3 regions of the Mycobacterium sp. TH-M25 genome follow, and region 3 is predicted to be linked to each of the others. Evidence: predicted binding sites of a transcription regulator. Region 3 holds the regulator's gene; each other region holds the start of a gene.

Region 1 (2,262 bases), on a different contig from region 3:
AAGGTGGCTTTCCAAGGCGGCCGGGTTCGCGGCCTCATCGAAGTGGTCGAAGTACCGCACATCGAGGGCACTCGCACCCTGGGCGTACACCGTGTCCTGCAGACCGTGGTGCAGGGCAAACCGCGCAGCGGCGAACTGTATAACTATTCCGCGCATTTCGGTGACTACCAGGTGATCGTCACCGCCAACCCGATGCTGGTGCAGGGTCAGCCACCGAAGCCTGTCGACACCAAACAAGCCCGCGACTTGCTCGTCAAGTCGGTCGCCGCCATCAAAGACTGACCGCTAACGGACGTCGCGGGGCCGGAACTGGATGCTGACCCGCGGCCCGGTGTGAGCCGAGGTCTTGGGTACCGAGTGTTCCCAAGTCCGCTGACATGAGCCGCCCATCACCAGGAGATCGCCGTGCGCCTGCGGCAGTCGCAGAGATGAACCGCCGCCGCGAGGTCGCAGCGCGAATGTGCGGGTGGCGCCCAGGCTGACGATCGCCACCATGGTGTCGTGCACGCTGCTCCGGCCGATGGTGTCACCGTGCCAGGCGACGCTGTCCGACCCGTCGCGATACCAGCACAGCCCGACGGTGGTGAACGGCTCGCCGAGTTCGCCGGCATAGATGTCGTTGAGCCGCCGCCGAATCCGGGCCAGCCACGGATGCGGCGCCTCGCCGGCGGTCAGGTCGTGGAAGCTCACCAGCCGCGGGACTTCCAGGACGCGGTCGTACATCTGGCGGCGTTCGACCCGCCACGGGATGCTCTCGAGCAGCTGGCCGAGCAGTTCATCCGCGCCGGTCAGCCATCCGGAACGGATGTCGATCCACGCTCCTGGACCCAGGGATAGGCGTTCGTCGCACTCGAACAACGACTCCTGTCCTGAGATCGCCACGGTGCCGATTGTATCGCACAATTGTTCGATTCACCGGGCGGTGGGTTCGCCGGGCGGCAGCTCTCGACTGGGCACGACCCAGGTACTGAGTTGCGGGACTGATCAGGTCACCGACACGCGCGAAACGGGACACCAAAGGGTCACGATGCGGTCGCTCGACTGCCCATGCTGCGCGGAAACTGGCACTGTCGTGGTTGTGACTATCGATGTTGACGACGATCTCGTCCTGTACACCGACAAACGCCCTTACCGCTGCGCGCGCGGCCATTGGCTGCTGCCTGGACACATGATGGTCGGCAGCAGGTCATGCTCCTGCGGTCGGGGTCGACACACCACCTGGGAATGCGAGTGCGGCGACATCACCTATTCGCCGAAGGTGCGCGACACCTGCGAGTTGAGCGGGAGCCGCTGACTTTTTCTTTCACGCGAAACAGATGCCAGGGCAGTGGTTGTGCGCGGCCGCGCGACCCCGGGTTCTCTTTCGCGGCGACGTTTGTGGATAACCGGTCGCGTCCAGCGTTACCGCCAGCTGGGCAGCCAGATCTCCATATTCCAGGTGTTCTGCGAAATCGGCTGCCCGGTGAGCACTGGAAAAAGCCAGGCGAAGTTCGTGAAAACTATTGCGATGTAACAAGATACGACGATAAGCCCGAGACTGCGACGCTCCGCGCCTTGACCTGGCTGGTAGAGGATGTCGCCGAGGATCAACGCGATGGTCATTGCCAGGAACGGGGCCATCGTCGACGCATAGAAGAAATACATCTGCCGGTCGATGTCGGCGAACCACGGTAGCCAGCCGGCGCAGTAGCCGACCAGCACCGCGGCGTAGCGCCAGTCGCGTCGCACCAGCATCCGCCAGCAGGCGTACAACAGCGCGGGCACCGAAATCCACCACAGTGCCGGTGTGCCAACCAGCATCACCGCTTTGACGCACGACTGGGCGCCGCAGCCCGCGACGTTCTGCTGGTCGATCGCATAGAGCACCGGCCGCAGCGACATCGGCCAGGCCCACGGTTTGGATTCCCACGGGTGGTAATTGCCCGCGGCATTCGTCAGGCCGGCGTGGAAATGATAGGCATTGGCGGTGTAATGCCACAGCGAGCGCATCGCGTCGGGCAGCGGCAGCGGGAAAGTCGACTTCGCGCCGATGGATTGGCCGACCTCGTGCCGGTCGATCGCCGTTTCGGACGCAAACCACGGCGCGTAGCTGGCCAGGTACACCCCGACTGGAATGACCAGCAGCGCGTAGGCCGTCGGAAACAGGTCGCGGCGCACTGTGCCCAGCCACGGCCGCAGCACCCGGTACTGCCGCCGGGCCGCGACGTCGAACGCCAACGACATCGCACCCAAGAACGCCACGAAGTACAGGCCGGACCATTT
Region 2 (2,262 bases), on a different contig from region 3:
CTGGCTTTCAGCGTCGGAGGATCCGATGACAGGCCTGTCAGTCATTAGGTGAGAATATCGCGCTCTGTTGATGCAGGGAGGCCATTGCCGAAAAGGCCTCGGCGGCATTCGGTCTGCCTAGATTCCTTCTGTTCGAGCCCCAAGTCACGAAAGAACGACTGCAGCAACTCAAGTTTGACGCGGCCGTACGTGACCTACAGCATCACACCCGAGGCGCCGTCTGGTCGCAGACAGCTGGCCACGGCGTTCATGCCGGTCTGCGGATCGGCCACGTGGTGTAGTGCACCGGTCGACACGGTCAGATCGAAATCAATTTCCAGAGAGGGCAATTCCTCGATCGACAGCGGGTGTAACTCGAGGTTGAACAGTCCGTGCTTGTCCTTTTTCGCGTCGGGGTTCGTGAATGCGAATACCGCCGCCTGATTGGTGCCGCAGCCGGCGATCAAGATGTCCAGGTCACGCTGGTATTCCCGGTCCGGCCACAACACCCGGGGTCTTACCACTCCCAGTTGCGAGCCAGCCACACGTCCAGGTCCTCGATCGGTTGCGGGTATCGGTAGTGCTCATGCTGGCGAGAGGCCACATCGGCACGCGGGTTGTCGTTCACGTTCGCACTGGCCCTTTCTCGGCAAAAACGTTGAATGCGTAGCCAGTTGCTCCGTCGCGGCCGTCACTCGACGAGACCTCACACCATCTGCGGCCCTTCGGGAATGTTCTGCGGATCGCGCCAAAAGGCATCGTTGACGGATCGTTTGAACAGATCCGGCGGCAGCAGGCTGGCGCGCGGCTCGGCCTTGACCTGACCGCGCACGGTGTGCAGCCCTGGAGTACCAGCACGTTCGTCGAATCCGGTGACGTCGTCATCGACGTGGTCGAAGTCGTGCTCGAAAGCAGGTTCACCGATGAAGTCGTAGATGGCGTGCAGGGTTTCGTACTTCACAAGTAACAGGCGCTCGTTCTGTGCGCCATAGCACGCCTGGGTCTCGAAGCATCGTTTCCGCAGCTAAACGGTTACTAGAGCTATTTTAGGTAGACGTTCGATGTGCGACAAATTGACACCTTAAATAAATTTGTCGTCCGATTGACGTACAGATTTAAGATTTCCTCAGGACCACCAGGGGTGGCGGAGCGTGATCATCAGCGCGGTCCTCGCGTGTCCGGTGCCACCAAATCGTCAGCGGTGGCTACGCTGATCGAACAACTGTTCGCCCTAGAAGGAGGCAAGGTGCGCGTGATGGGCGTCGACCCCGGCCTGACGCGCTGCGGGCTGTCGGTGATCGAGAGTCGCGGCGCCCGCCAGGTCATCGCGCTCGACGTCGGTGTGGTGCGTACGCCGTCCGACGAGTCGCTTGCGCGGCGACTCCTGACGATCAGCGATACCGTCGACCACTGGATGGACACCCACCTGCCGGACGTCGTCGCGATCGAACGGGTGTTTGCCAACCAGAATGCGAACACCGCGATGGGTACCGCGCAGGCTGGTGGCGTGATTGCGCTCGCGGCCGCCAAGCGCGGCATCGACGTGCACGTCCACACGCCGAGCGAGGTGAAGGCGGCCGTGACGGGCAACGGCCGCGCAGATAAAGCTCAGGTTACCGCGATGGTCACCAAAATCCTTGCGCTGCAGACGAAACCGACTCCAGCGGATGCCGCGGATGCTCTCGCGCTGGCCATCTGCCACTGTTGGCGCGCGCCGATGATCGCCCGGATGGCCGAAGCCGAGGCCAAGGTCGTCGAGCAGCGTAAGAAGTTCGCCGCGAAAGTGAAGGCCTCGAGATGATCGCGTCGGTGCGAGGCGAGGTGATCGACGTCGCCCTCGATCACGTCGTCATCGAAGCAGCCGGCGTGGGTTACAAACTGATGGCCGCTCCATCCACGCTCGCGACGCTGCGCCGCGGCAGCGAAGCCCGCTTGATCACCGCGATGATCGTCCGCGAAGACTCGATGACCCTCTACGGCTTTTCCGACGGAGACGCGCGCGACCTGTTCCTGACGTTGCTCGGCGTGTCCGGCATCGGCCCCAAGATCGCGCTCGCCACGCTGGCGGTCTACGACGCGACGGCACTGCGCCGGGCGCTGGCCGACGGTGACGTCGCAGCGCTGACCCGGGTGCCGGGTATCGGCAAGCGCGGCGCCGAGCGGTTGGTGCTCGAGCTGCGCGACAAGATCGGGCCGGTCCCGCCGACCGCGGGCGCGGCGCTCAACGGGCATAGCGTCCGCGGACCGGTAGTGGACGCTCTTGTGGGACTTGGCTTTGCGGCC
Region 3 (2,262 bases):
AGCCTACCTGCGCTCCGGGGCGCGGACCTAGCATCACTGGGTGTCGCGGCTGTTACACGACTCATCCCACCGGTGCGATCAGCGTCTGGCCGGCCGTCACCGCAGAAGACTTGAGCTCGTTGAGTTCGCGGATGCGCGCCGCGACGTCACCGGCCGGCACATCCGGCGCCACCCGGGCAGCCAGACGTTGCAGTGTCTCCCCCGGTTCGACCCGGACCACCGCGAGCCGGTCAGGCATGTGCACCGCGGCCTTCTCGGGCCCGCCATGCAACATCCCACTGAAGTGGGCGACGAATCCCAACCACACCGTGATAGCCGCGGCGACTATCGCAAGCGCCACCGTGGTCGCCGGGGTGATGGGTCGCGGCCGGTGCGGGGCACTCGACAGCAACACGCCGGTGCCGCGATAGCGCGGCGGCGCCGCAACGGGCCTGGATGGCCGCGGACCTCGCGATCCCGGCCGGCTACCGCGGCCGGCCGGACGTACCTGGGCGGGGCGAATTCGGGGCTGCGCGGTCGGTGAGATCGTCTCGATGTGCATCATGTGCGTTCCTCCAGTCGGCTCGTAGTCGATCACGTGTTCGAAGAGTAATCGATAGTGTGTTCGAAAAGCGAACATGTGATCGAACTGTTGCAGATGCCGATGACGGTAAGCCAGGCCACCGACAACTTTTCCGGCACTGCGCGGGTCATGGCTGCGACATGCCTCGAACACATGTTTGATATCCAGCCAAAATATCGCTACATTCGTCCGTATGAGCGACAGCGATACTCCGGACACCGAATCTCAACGGCCGCCGCGATCAGCCGATTCGGGGCTGACGCCGCGCCAACGGACAATCCTGGACGTCATCCGCGCGTCGGTGACCACCCGTGGGTATCCGCCCAGTATTCGGGAGATCGGTGACGCAGTCGGACTGACGTCGACATCGTCGGTTGCTCACCAGCTGCGCACCCTGGAGAAAAAAGGCTTTCTGCGCCGCGACCCCAATCGCCCGCGCGCGGTCGACGTCCGATCGGCTGACGAGCTGACGAAGCCGTCGGTGCTCACCGACGTTGCCGGGTCGGACGCGTTGCCGGAGCCGACGTTCGTCCCTGTGCTGGGTCGCATTGCCGCCGGTGGCCCGATTCTGGCCGAGGAAGCGATCGAAGACGTCTTTCCGTTGCCGCGCGAACTCGTCGGCGAGGGCGCGCTCTTCTTGCTCAAGGTGGTCGGTGAATCGATGGTCGACGCTGCGATCTGCGACGGCGACTGGGTGGTGGTCCGTCAGCAAAACGTTGCCGACAACGGCGACATCGTGGCGGCGATGATCGATGGAGAAGCCACCATCAAGACCTTCAAACGCACGGGCAACCAGGTTTGGCTGATGCCGCATAACCCGGCTTTCGACCCGATCCCGGGCAACGATGCCGCGGTGCTCGGCAAGGTCGTCACGGTCATCCGCAAGATCTGACGCCGCGGGAGCCGGTGCCCTAGCCGGCCTTGTGGAAGCCGTTTACCCTGGCGATTTCCTCGCTAGCAAACCAGATTTCGGCCGGGGTGTCGTCGTAAAGCCCGTTGTCGGGCATGTAGTAGAGACCCGAGCTGGCGTTGGCCTTGACAGGATAGCCCTCCGGCACCCGGTAAGGGTCATCCATCGGAAGGTGAATCGCCAACTGCCCGGACATAACTCGCGCTATCGGCACGGCTGTCGTCTCTTGCGAGTCATCGCCGTAGGCGTCGGCCGCCGCATGCCGTCCGGCCCGGGCCTCACGCCCCACCGGAATCCCGGTCGGGTGGGTGTCGACATTGTCGGGATCCTGGGCGAACTGCGCGTCGACCTGGTTGAACTCGTCGCCGTGGTCGAACTCCCCGAAGTCGGAATACTCGTCGTGCCGATCGGTGTCCTCGCTGAGCAACTCCTCCACCAGACTCTCGTGATCGGGTGGCATCCACGCACTGGCGGGCTGTCTGGGCAGGCGGACGGTCCGTGGACGCGGCGGCCGGTACTCCTCGTCCAGACCGGTGACCGCCAAGCCGGAATCGACCTCCGGGGACCATTGCGAAACCGCTTCGGTGGCGGCCTCGTCACCGGATTCGTTCCCGCGGCCCGCACCGTCGCGTCTGGCCGCACGACGCCGACCTGACCATCCCACCACAAGTGTCAGGAGGCCGACCAACAACAGGCCGCCCACACCGGCCAGCAACCACCGCCAGTGACCGGGCAGCCAACCCACCGCGGTATCAGGCCTCGCCGCATTTGCGCGCGTCGTTTGGCCTGG

What was found. The regulator LexA, encoded in region 3, represses DNA repair genes until DNA is damaged. The targets are predictions, from matches to a motif close to CGAACANNTGTTCG.
Region 1: AC2VOU_RS01925 (alpha-ketoglutarate-dependent dioxygenase AlkB) is a predicted target of LexA. The motif match lies at 897-910, and genes of this name have one in related genera.
Region 2: ruvC (crossover junction endodeoxyribonuclease RuvC) is a predicted target of LexA. The motif match lies at 1,195-1,208, and genes of this name have one in related genera.

Annotation. Positions count from the first base shown of each region.
Region 1 is NZ_JBYCLA010000048.1:1,914-4,175, reverse strand. It holds gene AC2VOU_RS01930 (DUF5642 family protein) at 1-282, shown strand, start outside; gene AC2VOU_RS01925 (alpha-ketoglutarate-dependent dioxygenase AlkB) at 286-882, opposite strand; gene AC2VOU_RS01920 (hypothetical protein) at 1,079-1,294, shown strand; gene AC2VOU_RS01915 (dolichyl-phosphate-mannose--protein mannosyltransferase) at 1,402-2,262, opposite strand, start outside.
Region 2 is NZ_JBYCLA010000430.1:517-2,778, reverse strand. It holds gene AC2VOU_RS14515 (hypothetical protein) at 1-45, opposite strand, end outside; partial or broken gene AC2VOU_RS14510 (class I SAM-dependent methyltransferase) at 120-607, opposite strand; gene AC2VOU_RS14505 (hypothetical protein) at 686-940, opposite strand; gene ruvC (crossover junction endodeoxyribonuclease RuvC) at 1,226-1,780, shown strand; gene ruvA (Holliday junction branch migration protein RuvA) at 1,777-2,262, shown strand, end outside.
Region 3 is NZ_JBYCLA010000078.1:2,617-4,878, reverse strand. It holds gene AC2VOU_RS02890 (LysM peptidoglycan-binding domain-containing protein) at 62-544, opposite strand; gene lexA (transcriptional repressor LexA) at 756-1,454, shown strand; gene AC2VOU_RS02880 (sunset domain-containing protein) at 1,474-2,262, opposite strand, start outside.